4 regions of the Paraburkholderia sp. RL17-380-BIE-A genome follow, and region 1 is predicted to be linked to each of the others. Evidence: riboswitches for the same ligand, from Rfam matches in the RefSeq annotation. Region 1 holds a riboswitch; each other region holds the start of a gene.
What was found. A riboswitch is a leader RNA that binds a small molecule or an ion and turns the genes downstream of it on or off. The one in region 1 is predicted to bind cobalamin.

Region 1 (4,399 bases):
CCACGGCAACGTGCGATGCGGTGCGTTGGCGAGATGATCGATGCTTGCCTCGTCCGGTTCGGACTTCATTAGCCAGTAGCGCATGAATCGAATTGAACGTAGTTGAACGTTAAGGGTTTGAAGATGCGGAAGAAATCGGCGTACAAGAAACATCGCGCAAAGACAGCGCGCAAAACTGGCACCCAAAGAAAAACGGCACCGAACCGAAGTCCGATGCCGTTCTAAATAAGGTCCCCGCCTTAGCCGCTAGGCCGGCATCCTGAACCGGGGGTTCAGAATTGGTCGCAGTTAGCAACACTTCGGGTACATCAGACAGAGTGACGCGCACACCCGTGCTACAAATTTCCGCAACCGTGCACATGGCATTGGTTCAAGGAATATATGACCTTGGCGAACCAGGCAGGGAAGCTAAACCGATAAAGCTAAATCACGAAAACGACCGATTGAACTCAAACGTTTGCAGAATCTTGGACGCCTTGTCCTCACACACTCCGTTTGAATCCGCCGCCGATCTCAGGACCGGCCGCACGATAACACACGTTACTTACTGCATGCTGTACTGCTGAATCACAGTACCTAGTTGTTCGTTCATTTGATGCATTGTACGCCGGATTTCCTCAGCGGGAAATGCTTCTCCGTGTCTCACGCTCGATTGCAGCCGAAGCAGTTCCGATGCCAGCGACAGCGCAGCCATGACAGCAATGCGATCCGTGCCGCGCACGTTGCTATTGTTACGGATCTTCGACATTTCGGCGTCGACGCGTGCGACCGCTTCAAGCAGCGCGCCTTCCGTTTCCGGCGAGCAGGCGAGGCGATAGGGCACGCCGAGAATCGATACTTCGATCTGCTTGGTGGTCATGCATTTTCTCCGTGGCGGGTCTCATCGCTCTGCGCTTCGACTTCGTGCGGGGCGGGCTCGAGCAGATCGAGCTGGCTGTCGGGCTCGCTGTTTGCGCGGGCACGCGGCAGCTTTTCGAGGATCGCATTCAGGCGCACCTGGGCGTCGTCGATCTTTGCCGACAGCGCGTCGCGTTCCGCCTGCAGCGCATTGCGTTCCTCGCGCAGCATTGCAAGTTCCGTGCGCGTGGCTTCGACGTCGGCGCGCGATTGGGCGAGCTGCTCTTCGAGCGCGAGTCGCGCTTCATTGTGGCGTTGGCTGATCGCGATCAGCTTGCCGATATTCTGTGAAAGTGTTTCGAGTTCGGTGAGCATGTGCTGCGTCCTCTAAAGACATCGCATTTTAGCGCGGAATGTCGCAGGTTCCGACAATTGTCTCGTTTCGAGACGTAACAACATTGCTTTGTGCAGGCTTTTATCGACCATATGATGAAAAAGTACTCGTGCGTCGGACAATAGCCTGCACTTAACAGAACGGTAGTCTGCGGTCCCACTCATTCTTGACGGACCCCGAGGCCGCTCCTAAACTGGCCGCACTCTGGTGCCCGCGTGCGCTTTTCAACGGCGCGCGCAGTTAAACGGGAAGCAGGGGGCGCGGTTCGCCAGAACGCGCCAACCTGCGCTGCCCCCGCAACGGTAAGCGACCGCATTCGTCATGCAAGTCGATCCTGATCGCGTGTTGGAAGTTCAACTCGCGAGTGTGCCACTGCGCGTCACGCGTGGGAAGGCGGGATCGATATGTCGTCAGCCCGGATACCGGCCAGAGGGAGAGGCACGTCACGCGCGAAAATGTTAAATACGCGGGCGCCTCGTTACGCATCGGCCTGCGGGGAAGCAGGCCGCGCACGCTACCCACAGGACTTTCACCCCATGCTGTCCCCCATCGCTCGTGCGGCGCTGCTTGCCTTCGCGGGCCTGCCGATCGTCGCGCACGCGCAAGCTGCACCTTCGTCTTCTGCGTCGGCGGCTGATGCGTCGCCCGCGGTATTGTCACCGATCGTGGTGACCGCCGAGCGCGGGCCGCAGGCACTCGCCGATGCGATCCCGCAGACCGCGCTGTTCGACCAGCAGGATCTCGCCGACACCACCGCGACCGATCTGCCCGGCCTGCTGCAACTCGCGCCAGGCGCGCAAATCTCGCGTACAGGTGGCCCCGGTTCGACGACGAGCCTCTTCCTGCGCGGTGCGTCCTCGACGCAATCGCTGCTGCTGATCGACGGCGTGCGCGTCGATTCGGTGAGCCTGGGTTCCGCGCAACTCGCGCAGATTCCGCTCGACCAGGTCGATCACGTCGAGGTGGTGAACGGCAACGTGTCGGCGTTGTACGGTTCCGGCGCGATCGGCGGCGTGGTGCAGGTGTTCACGAAAGACGGCGGCGACCATCCGCCGCGTTTCAATTTTTCGCTCGGCTACGGCAGCTATCACACGCAGACGCAGCAGGCGGGCGTGAACGGCGCATTGGATAAAGACGGCAAGACGACCTTCAGCATTTCGCTCGCGCGCTCGAAGGACGACGGTTTTTCGTCGCTCAATCCGCGTGAGGCGCCCGGCGCCAATCCGAATGCGAACGGCTATCTGAACGAGAGCATCTCGGCCTCGTTGCGTCACAAGTTCAACGACAAATGGGATGCCGGCGCGAGCTACTTCCAGTCGAACGGCAACAACAGCTACGACAACGCGTACGGACTGCCGACCGATCTGAACAACCTGTATAGCAAAGTGCGCCAGGTCTCGGTGTTCGCGAACGGCAAGCTGACCGACTGGTGGACGACTCACTTCATCGTCTCCGAAGGCGACGACCGCAGCGTGTCGAACACCAACGGCGTCTATAACGGCCGCTTCGATACCGACAATCGCCAGTACACGTGGCAGAACGATTTCGCGCTGGCCGCGCAGCAGAAGCTGCAGGTCGGCTACGAGCATCTCGACCAGAGCCTCGACTCGGATACGTTCGCGGCGCCCGACCGGCATGTGGATTCGGGTTTTGTCGGCTATACGGGGCGCTTTGGGCGCAACCAGATTCAGGCCAACGTGCGGCGCGACCAGTATTCCGATTTCGGCGGAGCGAACAGTTACTATCTTGGCTACGGCTTCGACATCACCAGCCATTGGAAGGTGAGTGCAAGCTACTCGGATTCGTTTCGCGCGCCGAGTTTCGACGATCTGTACTATCCGCTCAGCGGCAATCCGTCGATTCAGCCGGAGCGCAGTCATTCGATCGAAGCCGCGCTGCAGTACGCGTCGAATGCGCTCGGTGTGATGCGTCTCACCGCATTCCAGACGCGCTATTCGAATCTGATTAACTACGAGCAGGTAACGCCCGGCATCTATCTGGCCGAGAATGTCGGCCATGCGAAGGTGCAGGGACTCGAAGGATCGTGGAGCGGGCATGTCGGCGAGACGGACGTGCGCGCCTCGGTAACACTGCAAAACCCAGTCGACCTCGACAACGACGTCGACCTCGTGCGGCGCGCGCGGCGCTTCGGCTCGCTGACGGTGAACCGCAGTATCGCCGGGTGGCGCGTCGGCGGCGAATGGATCGTGAGCGGCCCGCGCGACGACAGCAGCGGCAAGCTGGGCGGCTATGGCGTGGTGAATCTGTCGGCGCGCTACAACATCACGAAAGCATGGTACGTGGCCGCGCAAATCCAGAATCTGTTCAACAAGGACTATGAAACGGCCTACTCGTATAACTCGCCGCGGCGCGGTGCGTATCTCACGGTTGGTTGGCAGCAGCAGTAGTGGACACGCCTTGTTGAGACTGCGCGGATGAGCCGCTACATGAGCCGATCCACTAGCCGCCACTCGGGTTCGATGCCCGCAACGCTGCGCGTGATGAGCGCGAAGCGCGCGGCCGCGATCTGGCTTGCGCTTGCCGTGATCGCGCTGGCGGTGCTGATGGCGTCGCTCGCGTTGGGGAGCGTCTCGCTCGCGCCGATGCGCGTGTTGGCGGCGCTGATGCCCTCGCATGCGCCGTCTGGCGGTGCCTCCGATCTGACTGCGGAGATCGTCCGCACGCTGCGTTTACCGCGCGCGGTGGCCGGCTTTGCCTGCGGCGCGTTGCTCGCATTGGCCGGCGCGCTGCTGCAGGTGCTGTTGCGCAATCCGCTCGCCGAACCGTACGTGTTGGGTGTGTCCGGCGGCGCGGCGACTTTCGCGCTCGTCGCGATGATCGCCGGTTGCGCCTGGTCGATCGTCGACGCGAGCGCCTTCGCCGGCGCCTTCGTGTCGATCCTGCTGGTGCTCGGCCTCGCGCGCCGTGAGTTGTGGCGCGGCGAGCCGCAGGACACGTCGCCGCGTCTGCTGCTCACCGGCGCGGTGATCGCCGCGGGTTGGGGCGCGCTCATCACCTTGCTGCTCAATCTCGCGCCCGACAACCGCTTGCGCGGCATGCTGTTCTGGCTCACGGGCGACCTCAATGGCGGCGCGATGCCGTGGACGGCGCTCGCCGCGCTCGTCATCGTGCTGGTTGCGATCGTGCCCGCCGCGCCGCGTCTGAACG
Region 2 (4,399 bases), on a different contig from region 1:
GAACTGTGCGCACGGCAACCAATGCCCACGCTCAGCGTCTTCATTGTGTAGCCGCGCCGTCTGCGCAAGGCGCTTCGTCATCGGCCCGCGCCGCTGCGCGCGCCAGCGCGAGCGACGCCACGCCGCCGATCACCACGATCGCCGGCGAGCCGAGTCCGGCACGCGCGACGGTGTCGGCGAACTCGCCGAGCCGCGCGAGCGCATGGCGTTGCTCCGGACGGGTGGCCGATTCGATCGCCGCGCATGGCGTGTCGGCGCTCATGCCGGCCGCGAGCAACGCGTCGACGATATCGTGCAGCCGCCGCATGCCCATATAGATCACGAGGGTCATGCGCGTAGCGACGAGCGCGGCCCAGTCGGGTTCGCCGCTGCCCGCGCCGTGCCCGGTGACGAATACCACGCCTTGCGCGTGATCGCGGTGCGTGACGGGAATGCCGATGGCCGCGGGCGCGGCGATGCCCGCCGTAATGCCGTTGATGACCTCCACCTCGACGCCCGCCGCATGCAGCGCCTGCTGTTCTTCGCCGCCCCGGCCGAACACGAACGGATCGCCGCCTTTCAGGCGCGCGACGCTGCGCCCGGCCCGCACGTGTTCGAGCAACTGCGCGACGATGCCGGCCTGCGGCGTGGACGGATGGCCGCCGCGTTTGCCGACGTAGACGACCTGCGCGTCGGCGCGCGCGAACTGCAGCACGTCGGGATTCACCAGGTCGTCGACCAGCACCACATCGGCTTGGGCCAATGCGCGAGTTGCCTTGAGGGTCATGAGTTCGACGTCGCCGGGGCCGGCGCCGATCAGCCAGGCGCGGGTCATCGCAACGTGCATGGCGAGCGCCATGTCGTGACGGGCGGAAAGGGGCGAAGCGCGCAGGCGCGCCGGATGACGGACTTTGGGGGCATGCAGTGCTACGGATTCAGGCACGGCGAAACGCGCGGCTCGCCACGGTCCCTTTGGGAACGGATCGACGAACGGATGCGCCACGTCGTGCTTCAGCGCCTTCACATCCGTCCCTCGCGGATTCCGGCGGCCGGCGGCGTGATGTTGCCCTGAGGTTCGCCGCCTCCGCGTCTGGCCGGTATCCGGGCTGGCGGCCTCATGCGCTTTGCCTTCCCGTCCGCATTCATTCGTTGGAATGTCATGGACAGTGGCATCGAAAAAACGCATGCGCGGCGCGGGATGAAAGACATCGCGCCGCAGGTCGCTTACCGTTGCGGGGACAGCACAGGTTGAGCGCGTAAAGCGCGGCCTGTTTCCCGTTTAACTGCACACGCGAATGCATGTGCGGGCACCAAACGCGCGCATACGATAGCACATGGCGTCCCGCCCGATAAGCGCTTGCGGCTTGCGTTTCCTTGACGGCACCGGGCCGCGGGCCTACACTCGCACGCACTTTGGTGCTCGTGTGCGCGCTCGTGCGCATGCAGTTAAACGGGAAACAGGGTGCCCGCCTGCCATGGATCGGGTCAACCTGTGCTGCCCCCGCAACGGTAAGCGAAATGTGGTGCTGCGGTAAGTTCTTTAGCGCCACGGAGCCGGCTTCGATGTCCACGCGCAAGGCCGCGTCGGCATATCACCACTGGGCGAGAAATCACTCGCCCGGGAAGGGGAAGCGGCGCTTTCGCCAGCCCGGATACCGGCCAGAATACGAAGGGCGAACGCCGCGGGGATGCGGCGGTGCGTTCATGATCTCATTCCCGCTTCCTGTTTTTCTGTTGTCGCGGCAACCCGTCGTTCGTCCCCGTGTTGTGTTGTCGTTCTGGCTCGCTGGGCTTACGCGCCGCTTACCTGGCTACCCGGCCGATGCACGCAGACGCGCAGACAGACACACAAAAACACGCCGGCGTGCACGTGCAACTCCTACGGATGGACCTCACGATGCAAACTCAAATGCGCAAGATCCCCGTCACCATCGTCACGGGCTTTCTCGGCAGCGGCAAGACCACGCTGCTGCGGCACATTCTTCAGCATGCGGGCGGCAAGCGCATCGCGGTGATCGTCAACGAGTTCGGCGAACTCGGTATCGACGGGGAAATTCTCAAGGGTTGCGGAATCGGTTGCGATGAAAACGGCGTCGAAACCGAAGGCCAACTGTTTGAACTCGCCAACGGGTGCCTGTGCTGCACCGTGCAGGAAGAGTTTTTTCCGGTGATGGAAAAACTCGTCGAGCGCCGCGATCAGATCGATCACGTGCTGATCGAGACGTCGGGGCTCGCGTTGCCCAAGCCGCTGGTGCAGGCTTTCAACTGGCCGCAGATCAAGAACAGCTTTACCGTGGATGCCGTGGTCACCGTTGTGGACGGCCCGGCTGCGGCAAGCGGTCAGTTCGCCGACAACCCCGTCGCCGTGGATGCACAGCGCAAGGCCGATCCGAATCTCGACCACGAATCGCCGTTGCACGAACTGTTCGAAGATCAGTTGTCCGCCGCCGATCTGGTGATTCTGAACAAGACCGATTTGCTCGACGACGCGCAGCAAAACGCGGTCGAGCTGGTGATTCGCGAAGAGATTCCGCCGCAAGTGAAGATCGTGCGCGCGCAGATGGGCCGGCTCGATCTGCATACGTTACTGGGGCTCGAAGCCGCCTCGGAAGACACGATTCACCTGCGCCACGATCACCACGGTTCCGCCGAAGACGCCGACCACCATCACGACGAATTCGATTCGGTGGTCGTGCAGGCGAATGCGCTCTCGCGCGAAGCAGTGATCGCCGCGCTGCAAGGGCTCGTCGAAACGAACACGATCTATCGCGTCAAAGGGTTCGCGGCGCTGCCGGGCGCGGCGATGCGCCTCGTGATTCAGGGCGTGGGCCGCCGCTTCGACAGCTATTTCGATCGACGCTGGCAGGCTGGCGAAAGCGGCCCGAGCCGCTTCGTGCTGATTGGCGAGGATCTCGATCAGGCCGCGTTGCAGCGTGCGTTCGACGTGGCGCTCGGCGTGCCGTCGAGCGTCGAAACGCAACAGGCGTAAGCGCTCATGCATCTGCTGCGCACCACGCCGGGCGGTTTCGTCGACGATACACAAGGCGTGATCCGTATCGATCAGCAGCCCGCCGACATCGTCGTGCTCAGCTCCGCCGATACCACGCTGTCGCTGCTCGCGAGCGTGATTGCGCGCATGGGTGAAGGTTTCCCGAGCGTGCGGCTCGCGAACGTCACGTATTTGCGGCAACCGGCCTCGGTCGATTTCTACGTCGAAGACGTCTTGCAGCACGCGCGTGTGGTGGTGGTCGATCACCTCGGCGGCGAAGCGTATTGGCCTTACGGTATCGAGCAGGTGGTGGCGCTCGCCGAGCGCAAGCAGCAGACGCTCGCGATGTTCTCCGGCGATTTGCAGGAAGATCCGAACCTGCTCGCGCGCAGTACTGCAAGCGCCGATCTGTGCCATCAACTGTGGCGTTATCTGCGCGAGGGCGGTGCGCAGAATGCCGAGGCGTTCCTGCGCTGTATCGCGCACCGGACCTTCGGCTGGGGACGCGAGCCTGCGCCGCCGCGCGCGTTGCCTGCCGCGACGCTCTATCATCCCGGGCGTGACACGCCGACTATCGCCGACTGGCAGGCGCGCTGGCAACCAGACGCGCCGGTCGCGGCGATCCTGTTCTACAAGGCGCATCTGCAGGCGGCCAATACGGCCGTGTTCGACGCGCTGATCGACGCGCTCGAAGCGCAAGGCCTGAATCCGTTGCCGATCGCGATTACCTCGCTCAAAGACGTGTTCAGCCGCGAAATCGTGCAATCGCTGTGCGCAGAGCACAATGCCGCGCTGGTGCTGAATACGACCGCCTTCGCCGCGACCGCGATCGACGACCCGGAGCCGCTCGCGCTCGCCGGCGACGCGCCGGTGTTCCAGGTGATTCTGAGCGGCGGCAATCGTGAAGACTGGCAAAAGGACAATCACGGCCTCAATTCGCGCGATATCGCCATGCATATCGCGCTGCCGGAAGTGGACGGCCGCATCATTACGCGCGCCATCAGCTTCAAGGGGCTGGCATACCGTTGTCCGCACACTCAGGTCGACGTGGTGCGGTATCAGCCGGACGCCGAGCGTGTGGCGTTTCTCGCGGAATTGAGCCGACGCTGGTGCCGTCTGCGTTCACTCGATAACGCGGACAAGACAGTCGCGTTGATTCTCGCCAACTATCCGATGAGCGAAGGGCGCATCGGCAACGGCGTGGGACTCGATACGCCGGCCTCGGTGGTCCGCATTCTGTCGATGCTGCGCGACGAAGGCTATCGTCTCGCCGACTTGCCCGCCGACGGCGACGCGCTGCTGAAGAAGCTCACCGAGGGTGTGACCAACGATCCGGTGGTGCGCGATCTGCGTCCCGCACTGCAAAGCCTCGCGCTCGCTGATTACCTCGCGCACTTCAATGCGTTGCCCCTCGAGGCGCGGCAGGCGTTG
Region 3 (4,399 bases), on a different contig from region 1:
GGTGCCGCCGAGCAGCAGAATCCGCTTCATTGCGCGGCTCCGATCAGGTTGCCCTGGCGGTCGATCGCGAACATTTCCACGTGGACCTGCGGCGGCACGATATCGCGCGCCACGGCCAGCGCATGCCGGCAGACGATATCGCCGAGCGGCACCTGCTGCTCACGCGCCAATGCAACCGCCTGCTGGCTCGTATTGGCCGCGCGAATCGCCGCCTGAAGCGCGGCGTCGGCGCCGTGTTCGGCCGCCCACTGCGCGAGCCGTTCAAGATCGATGCTCGAATGACGGCTATGCAGATCGAGATGCCCCGCCGCCAGTTTGCTGAGTTTGCCGAAGCCGCCGCACACGCTCAGACGCTCGACCGGCGCGCGCTTCATATGCTTGAGCACCGCACCGACGAAGTCGCCCATTTCGATCAGCGCGATATCCGGCAGACCGTAGTGCGCGCGCATCGCGTCCTCGCTGGCGTTGCCGGTGCAGGCGGCAAGATGCGTGTAGCCGTTGGCGCGCGCTACATCGATGCCCTGATGGATCGACGCGATATACGCCGAGCACGAAAACGGCCGCACGATGCCGGTGGTGCCGAGGATCGACAGACCGCCGAGAATGCCGAGACGCGGGTTCATCGTTTTCAGCGCGAGCGCTTCGCCGCCTTCCACGCCGATCGTGACCTCGAAGCCGCCGCCATAGGCATGCTCCGCCGCGAGTTCGGCCAGATGCTCGGTCATCATTCTGCGCGGCACGGGGTTGATCGCCGGTTCGCCAACCGGCAGCGTCAGTCCCGCACGCGTCACCGTGCCGACGCCCGGCCCCGCGCGAAACGTCACGCCCGGCGTGGCGACGAGGCGCACGCGCGCGAATACGAGCGCGCCATGCGTGACGTCGGGATCGTCGCCGGCGTCCTTGATGGTGCCGGCTTCGGCGCCGCCGGCGCCATCGTCGATCAGGCGGCAGAACACCAGCGGCATCGGCACATGCTGGCCCTTGGGCAATACGATCTCCGCGACGTCGCTGGCCACGCCCGCGAGCAGCAGACGCGCCGCCGCCAGCGACGTCGCGGTGGCGCAACTGCCGGTCGTGTAGCCGCTACGCAGCGGCGCGGGTTGTTCGGGCGTTTCTTCGCGCATCAGGGTTCTTGGGGTGAGTCGGGGTTCCTCACAGCACCTTCGGCCGGTTTGGTCACATCCAGCAGCGTGATTGGCAGCGCCTGCCGCCACGTATCGAACCCGCCGAGCGGTTGCGCGTCCGCGAGCGCGATCCGCGTCAACGTGCCGCCGTGCCGCTCGCGCCATGCCGCCAGCGCCGCTTCGCCTTGCAACGTGACCGCGTTGGCGACCAGCCGGCCGCCCTCACGCAGACCGGCCCAGCACGCTTCGAGCACACCCGGCACCGTCGCACCGCCGCCGATGAACACGGCATCCGGCCCCGGCAGCCCTTGCAACGCGGCAGGCGCGCGGCCCGCGACGAGTTGCAGGGTCGGCACGCCCAACGCATCGCGATTATGTTCGATGAAGCGCTGACGCTCCGCATGCCCTTCAATTGCGATCGCCCGGCACGTCGGATGCGCGCGCATCCATTCAATGCCGATCGAGCCGCTGCCCGCGCCCACGTCCCACAGCAATTCGCCGGGCGCCGGCGCGAGACGCGCGAGCGTGATCGCGCGCACATCGCGCTTGGTCAACTGGCCGTCGTGGCGAAAGGCGTCGTCGGGCAAACCGCAGGTCAGCGGCAAACGCGGCGCGCCCTCGGTGGCACGGCAGTCGAGCGCGATCAGATTCAGCGCGGCCATCTCACCCGCCGGCCATTGATCCGCCCGGCCGTCGATGCGCCGCTCCAACTCGCCGCCCAGGTGTTCCAGCACGCTCATACGGGTCGCACCGAAACCGCGGGCGTTGAGCAACTCCGCGAGCGCGGCGGGCGTGCGACCGTCCGCGCTCAGCACGAACACGCGCGCGCCGTCGTGCAGATGCGCGTTCAACGTCGCCAACGGCCGGCCCACCAGCGACACCGTCGCGACGTCCTGCAACGGCCAGCCGAGGCGCGCAGCGGCCAGCGACAACGATGACGGCGCGGGCAGCACGCGCAACTCTCCTGCCGGCAACTGTCGCGCGAGCGTCGCGCCCACGCCGAACAGCATCGGATCGCCGCTCGCCAGCACGCACACTGCGCCGCCACGCTCAGCCAGCAAAGGCGCGAGATCGAACGGACGCGGCCACGCGGCACGGCGCGCGGCGAGCCGCGCGGGCAGCATCGCCAGATGACGTTCGCCGCCGTAGACCACCGACGCTTCCAGCAAAGCACGCCGCGCGGGCCTTCCCAAACCGGCGAAACCGTCGTCGCCTATGCCCACCACCGTCAGCCACGCCGGCATGCACCCATCCTCATTCTGTGTCTTCAAATAGTCCGCTGTACCGCGCCGATCAAAGCGCCCAGCCTCGTTGTGCTGTTCGAAAAAAGGCATAATACAGCCGCCGGTGCCCTTCGGGGCCGAAGAGGGAACACAGTGCCACTGTGGCTGCCCCCGCAACTGTATGCAGCGAGTCCGCCTGCGCTCCACGCCACTGGTTCTACCGGGAAGGCAGCGGCGGCCCATGACCTGCCAGCCAGGAGACCTGCCGGCGAGACTGTTCGTGCCAGCCAACATCGGGCGGGGTGTACCGATGCCGCAGCCATGCCGCTTCACGGCATGCTCGGGCCGTCGCGCGACGCTAAACCGGTGTCCGTCTTGAATCATGCTTCGCCTTCCACCATTGTCTCCGACGCGGCCGCGACGCCGCGGCCCTCGGCGTGTCCGGGGCTGCTGCGCATCGTGGCCGCCCGCGACGGCGGGCTTTGCCGCATCAAACTGCCTGGCGGCGAGTTGAGCGCGGCGCAGGCGCGCGCGATCGCGGATGCCTGCGCACGCCACGCTGCCGGGGCAATCGAGCTGACCAATCGGGCAAATCTGCAGGTGCGTGGGGTCAAGCCGGGTGACGAAGCGGCGTTGATTGCGGCGCTCGTGGCTGCCGGGCTCGGGCCGAGGCCGTCGAGCGGCGCGGCGAAGGCACCGGACACACCAGCGGCAATCGCCGCCGACGACGTGCGCAACGTGATGATCAGCCCCGCTGCCGGACGCGATCCGTCAGCCCTGTTCGACACGCGCCCGCTGTGCGCCGATTTGCTTTCGATGCTGCAAAGCGAAACCCGTTTCGCGGCGCTGTCGCCGAAATTCGCGCTGCTGCTGGACGGCGGTGAACGGCTCGCGAGAGTGGATCATCCGCACGATGTCTGGCTGGCGGCGTCGCAGGAGTCGGACGGCGTGCGATTCGTATTCGGGCTGGCGGGTTGTCCGCCCGCGAGTGCGTGTGCGGGCTCGCCAACGCAGTACGACGATACCGGTTCGCCGGATCTTGCTGCAAAACCCGGTGCGCACAGCACGGCTGCACTGGCCGCGGTTCTGCCTTCACAGGTCCCCGCTCTGGTGCGCGCGCTGCTGCTCACCTTCCTCGAACTCGCCCCCGCCGACGCCACGCGCATGCGTCACCTGCTAGCCGGCCATTGCGCCGACGCGCTCTTGCATCACGCTCAACGGTACGTCCATTTTCCGCTGACGCGAGACGCATCGCTGGCCCACTGGCGTCGAGCCGCGCCCGCCGATGCGAGCCTCCGCCTCGGCGTCCACCCTCAACGGGTGCCCGGAGCCTGGTACGTCGGCGGCCAGCCGCCGCTCGGACGCCTCGACGCCGGCGCCCTGCGCGCCCTCGCCGCGCTTTCCCAGCAGCACGGCAACGGCACACTGCGTTTCACACCCTGGCAAAGCGTGCTGCTGCCCGACATCGCAACGCACGCGGTTCCCGCTGTGCTATCCGGCTTGACCACGCTCGGCCTCGCCACCGATCCCGCGCAAGCCATCACGCGCCTGATTGCCTGCGCCGGATCGAGCGGCTGTGCGAAGAGCCTCGCCGACACCAAGGCCGACGCGCTGCGCCTCGCCGCCCGCCTGCCTGACGGCGTCGATGTGCATCTGAGCGGCTGCTCCCGCTCGTGCGCCGCGGCGCATTGCGCGCCGTACACGCTGCTAGCGGCGGCGCCCGGCCTCTACGACTTTTATCGACGCGACGGACGGCCCGGTTTCGGCCAGTGCGTCGCGCGCCAACTGACGATCGACCAGGCCGCCGACATGTTCGAACGCCTGGCCCGGAGTAACACCGATGCTTGATTACATTCGCGACGGTCAGGAGATCTATCGCCAATCCTTCGCGACGATCCGCGCGGAGGCCGACTTGTCGCGCATTCCCGCCGACCTCGAAAAACTCGCGGTGCGCGTGATCCACGCGTGCGGCATGGTCGATGTGATCGACGACCTGAAGTTCTCCAAAGGCGCGGGCACGGCGGGCCGTGCGGCGCTCGCGCAAGGCGCGCC
Region 4 (4,399 bases), on a different contig from region 1:
TTATCACTTCGTCGTGACGAATCCGACGCCGGGGCATCTCTTCATCGCGCAGATGGTCGCGACGGTGTTTCTCGCCGCGATGTCCGGTGCGCATCCCGGCATGCTCGCCACCTTGTTTCCGGTGCGCAGCCGGTCGGCGGGCGTGGCGCTGTCGTACAACATTGCGGTGACGCTGTTCGGCGGCATGGCGCCGCTCACCATTACCGGCTTGACGCGCGTGACAGGCAGTAGTCTTACGCCCGCGTTTTACCTGATTTTTGCCGGTTTTGTGTCGCTCGCGATGGTGTACTTCACGCGTGCCGGACGTATGGCGGGTGACACTGCGCCGAGGCCCGCCACTCATTGATCAACCACGAGCGTATTGCATGACCCAGTACTTGATGACAGACGACGAGCGAGCGCCGAATGAACGTCCGGTGGCGGTGGTCGCGAGCCGGCATCTGAACGTCACGACGCGAGCCGGCAGCGGCACTGTGCCCGTGTTCGCGAATGGCGACTGGCTGGCGCCGACGCGCGACGTTCGACGCGCCGTGATTCTGATTCACGGCCGCCTGCGCAACGGCGACACTTACTTTGATCTCGCCGAGCGGTCGTGCGCACTTGCCGGCGGCAGCGCGGCCGATACGCTGCTGATCGTGCCGCAGTTTCTCGCGACCGCGGATGTCGAAGCGCATGCGTTGCCGCCGTCCACATTGCATTGGGACTGGACGAGCTGGATGGGCGGCGAAAACGCCGAAGGTCCCGCGCCGATCAGTTCATTCGATGTACTCGACGCCATTGTGCACACGCTCGCATCACGCGAGCAGTTCGCGTCGCTCGCCGAGGTGGTGGTCGCCGGGCACTCGGGCGGCGGGCAGGTCGTGCAGCGCTATGCGGTGGTCGCGCGCAGCGAGGCACCGCTCACCGCACGCGGCATTGTGCTGCGATACGTGGTGGCGAATCCTTCGTCGTATGTGTATTTCGATGCGCTGCGGCCTACAGCCTCTGGCGAGTTCGCGGAGTTCGATAGGGCGATGTGCCCGTCGTTCAATCGCTGGAAGTATGGGCTCAAGGATTTGCCGGCTTACGCGCGCGAGTCGGGCGACGCTGGTTCCGCGGCGGCGCTCGAAGCGCGCTACGCGCAACGCGACGTCACCGTGCTGCTCGGCGGCGCGGATTGCGATCCGCAGCATCCTGCGCTCGACCGTTCATGCGCCGCGCAAACGCAAGGAAGCCACCGTCTCGGGCGAGGACTCGCTTATGCGCGTTATATGGCGGCGCGGCATGCGGAAGGATTGGCGACGCATCGGACGTTCGTGATCGATGGTGTCGGGCACGATGCCAAAGGGATTTTCTCATCGCCTCAAGGACTGGCTGCTTTGTTTGGTGCTGGTCTGTGATGCGCGTTGCGCGAGAGCGAGCGTGAGGCGCTCGGCGCGCATGGGCACGAAGCGTGCTACTTCGCTTCATGCTACTTGTAAGCCACTTCGAGGACCGCGCCGACATGAACAGAACCCGATTGCTTGCCTCCGCGCTTGCCGTTGCATCATTCGGCGCGTTGCTGCCGTGCAGCGCCAATGCCGACGACGCGCCTAGCCCCTGTGCATCACTGAAACGCATCGTAGCGGCGGCGCCTGGCGGCCTCGCGTCGTTGACGCCGGACGATGGCAAAGGCGTCGCGCAACCCTACGGCGACGACGCGCAATGTTCGGCGAGCCACGGCAGCTACCAATGCACGTGGACGCCGCATCACGACGCCGGTTCAAATGCGGACGCGCTGCAAGCGGTCGCGGCCGACGTCGCGTCGTGTTTGCCCGACGCGACACACGACCAGAATTCGCCGGGACGGCAGCACTTTTATCTCGGTGCGAAGGGCAAGCGGACCGACATTGCCGTAACGCCGACGGGTTCGAACAAGTTGCGCCTGGTGGTGTCGGGTAAGTGAATCGGGCTGCGGCGTGAAAGCGGCTAATGCGTCGCCGGCCACCACGACCAGCCGCGTGATGAGCGCCGCAACTCGATCATCGAAAGCGGTGCGATTTCAATGCGCGAAAACACTGCGGTCGATGCGCCAAGCGCATACACGATCGCTGCTCTGAGAAGCGGAGCATGCGTGACGGCGACCACGTTGTACATATCGGCCGATGCAAGGTCGGGCGTGCCGCCTAGCGCAACGAGCCATTCTCCTACCCGCTTTACGAGCTGACTGAACGACTCGCCGCCGTGCGGCGCGGCGTCGGGATCGCGTATCCATGCGGCGAGGTCTTGCGGCGCTTCGGCTTCGAGATCGGCAAGCCGCCGCCCTCGCCAATGGCCATAGTTCATGTCCGCCAGCGCGACATCGACCGACGCGGCGAGGCCGAGGGCCGCCGCCGTATCTCGTGCGCAGACGGCCGGGCTCACATAGGCTGACGCGCTTTCCGCGATCGCCAGACGTGTGTTCGTGGCGTGGACGCGGGCTTCTGCGATAGCGCGGGCGTCGAGCGGGTCATCAGCGGGAAAACGGCCTGCACGTTGGGCTGCGGTCGATGCGTGGCTGATCAGTAATAGCCGTATGTCCACTCTGTTCATTTCCTGTGAGGCTGCGCCGAAGCCTGGCGTTGGCGGAAAGGGTGCATCCGCTTTGCGTTGCCGGGTGCCGGAGTTTAGCGCGTAGAATAGCCGGACTGCGAAGCACGGAAGCCGGTGAAAACCCGGCGCGGTCGCGCCACTGTAATCGACAGCACATGCCGAAAGCCAGACCTGAGCTTCGCATCATTCCTCTGCAACGACTATCGGGGCGCGTAACCCCAGGAGATGTCCATCATGACAGCTGTTTTCGATCCCGCTTCGCAGGCCGCTTCTCAGCCCGTTTTTGAACCCACGCCGATTCCGCTGCGCGAGTTGCTGCCGTGGGTCGTGTTCGGGGGGCTGCTGCTGTTGCTCGCGCTTTACTTCGTGGGTGCGGAACAGGGCGCCACATCGCTGGTGCCCGGCATGTACGTGCATGAGTTCGTGCACGACGGTCGCCATCTGCTCGGCTTTCCCTGTCACTAACGGAGTCGGACATGGTCGGTAAATTGTTGGTGCGCGGGATGCTGGCAGGCATCGCCGCGGGACTGCTCACGTTCGGCTTCGCCCGGGTCGCGGGCGAGCCGCAAGTCAATCAGGCGATCTCATTCGAAGAAAGGGCCGATGCCGCGAAAGACGAGGCGCCCGAACCCGCGATGGTGAGCCGCGAGACGCAACAAGGACTCGGCCTGTTGACCGGGGTGGTGGTGTACGGCGCGGCGTTTGGCGGGTTGTTCTCGTTGGTGTTCGCTTACGCGTATGGGCGCGCGGGGGCATTGAGCGCACGCGCGTTGTCCGCGTGGCTGGCGCTCGGTGCGTTCATTGCGCTGGCGGTCGTTCCCAACCTGAAGTATCCGGCGAACCCGCCTGCGGTCGGCGACCCGGAGACGATCGGGACGCGCACGGGCCTGTTCTTCCTGATGATTGCGATCTCGCTGGCCGCGATGGTGTTTTCGCTCAAGGTGCGGCGCCGTGTGGGCGCGAAACTCGGCGCGTGGAATGGCTCGATCGTGGCGGGGTTGGTGTTTGTCGTGATTATCGCGGCGGTACAACTGTCGATGCCGACTTTCAATGAAGTGCCGGAGGGTTTTCCGGCGGCGCTGCTGTGGAAGTTCCGTGTGGCGGCGCTTGGTATGCAGGCGATCATGTGGACGACGATTGGACTGCTGTTCGGCGCGCTCGTTGAGCGCGGTGCGTTTATGCGGTTGGGCGGTCGGCCGGCGGTGTAGTCGGCTTGATGGTTGGTGGAGGCGATGGGCGCAACCGCCTCGGTGGTTGTGCCCGGCGTTCTCTGCCTGGCTCGTCGCTGTTTGCGCGCAGGGGTCGAGAAGGTTTGTGCGTCAAGGAGTTGGGGCTGTTGTGGGGTGGTTATCCACAGGCTTGAGCACAGAATCTGTGGATAAAGTTCCAGCAGTGAGACGTCCCAGCTTCGCGGCCCGGTCGTCGGGGGCAAAGCAGAGCAATCCTATGCCCGCGCCAATCCAGCCGGTTTGTCGGGCAAAGCCGTTGTTGTTCAGGTCGAAATAAGTCGCGCTGGTGTTCAGGGGGCAGGTTTATTCCTGAGCCGGTCAGGTCAAGAACTAATGGGCTGGTTGAGTCCAACGGAGGGCCGTCGTATTTGCCCAGGGCGCCGCCACCTGCGCCTGAACCGGGCCAACGCATCGGCGACACTCGCAATTACCGCTCCAATGGTATTCAGCACGTCCGCGACAGTACTTGCCAGGTTCAGACCACTTGCGCTTAGCCGATTCGAGCCCGCCCGCATGGGCGCGGGAATGCGGTCGAACGCGATCGCCGAGGAACCGACAGGCGGAGCCCATCGAATGCGGGGTACCGGACTTTAGCTACTGGCTCGCGCTAACCCCACGCG

Region 2: it holds a riboswitch for cobalamin, as region 1 does, so the genes downstream of both, cobW (cobalamin biosynthesis protein CobW) here and P0D68_RS05680 (TonB-dependent receptor domain-containing protein) in region 1, are expected to answer to the same signal.
Region 3: it holds a riboswitch for cobalamin, as region 1 does, so the genes downstream of both, cobG (precorrin-3B synthase) here and P0D68_RS05680 (TonB-dependent receptor domain-containing protein) in region 1, are expected to answer to the same signal.
Region 4: it holds a riboswitch for cobalamin, as region 1 does, so the genes downstream of both, P0D68_RS32205 (CbtB domain-containing protein) here and P0D68_RS05680 (TonB-dependent receptor domain-containing protein) in region 1, are expected to answer to the same signal.

What each region holds. Positions count from the first base shown of each region.
Region 1 covers NZ_JARESQ010000003.1:102,656-107,054, forward strand. Annotated here, with positions in the region: gene P0D68_RS05660 (EVE domain-containing protein) at 1-84, opposite strand, end outside; RNA gene ssrS (6S RNA) at 228-409, opposite strand; gene P0D68_RS05670 (cell division protein ZapA) at 545-859, opposite strand; gene P0D68_RS05675 (ATPase) at 856-1,212, opposite strand; cobalamin riboswitch at 1,420-1,676, shown strand; gene P0D68_RS05680 (TonB-dependent receptor domain-containing protein) at 1,768-3,639, shown strand; gene P0D68_RS05685 (FecCD family ABC transporter permease) at 3,679-4,399, shown strand, end outside.
Region 2 covers NZ_JARESQ010000030.1:5,506-9,904, reverse strand. Annotated here, with positions in the region: gene P0D68_RS33835 (cobalamin biosynthesis protein) at 1-44, opposite strand, end outside; gene cobA (uroporphyrinogen-III C-methyltransferase) at 41-814, opposite strand; cobalamin riboswitch at 1,055-1,309, opposite strand; cobalamin riboswitch at 1,377-1,657, shown strand; gene cobW (cobalamin biosynthesis protein CobW) at 1,877-2,968, shown strand; gene cobN (cobaltochelatase subunit CobN) at 2,975-4,399, shown strand, end outside.
Region 3 covers NZ_JARESQ010000008.1:212,507-216,905, forward strand. Annotated here, with positions in the region: gene P0D68_RS16030 (cobalt-precorrin-6A reductase) at 1-30, opposite strand, end outside; gene P0D68_RS16035 (cobalt-precorrin-5B (C(1))-methyltransferase) at 27-1,124, opposite strand; gene cbiE (precorrin-6y C5,15-methyltransferase (decarboxylating) subunit CbiE) at 1,124-2,368, opposite strand; cobalamin riboswitch at 2,453-2,631, shown strand; gene cobG (precorrin-3B synthase) at 2,684-4,195, shown strand; gene P0D68_RS16050 (precorrin-8X methylmutase) at 4,188-4,399, shown strand, end outside.
Region 4 covers NZ_JARESQ010000026.1:28,074-32,472, reverse strand. Annotated here, with positions in the region: gene P0D68_RS32225 (MFS transporter) at 1-346, shown strand, start outside; gene P0D68_RS32220 (alpha/beta hydrolase) at 366-1,379, shown strand; gene P0D68_RS32215 (hypothetical protein) at 1,484-1,924, shown strand; gene P0D68_RS32210 (histidine phosphatase family protein) at 1,948-2,541, opposite strand; adenosylcobalamin (AdoCbl) riboswitch at 2,630-2,782, shown strand; gene P0D68_RS32205 (CbtB domain-containing protein) at 2,785-3,015, shown strand; gene P0D68_RS32200 (CbtA family protein) at 3,027-3,758, shown strand.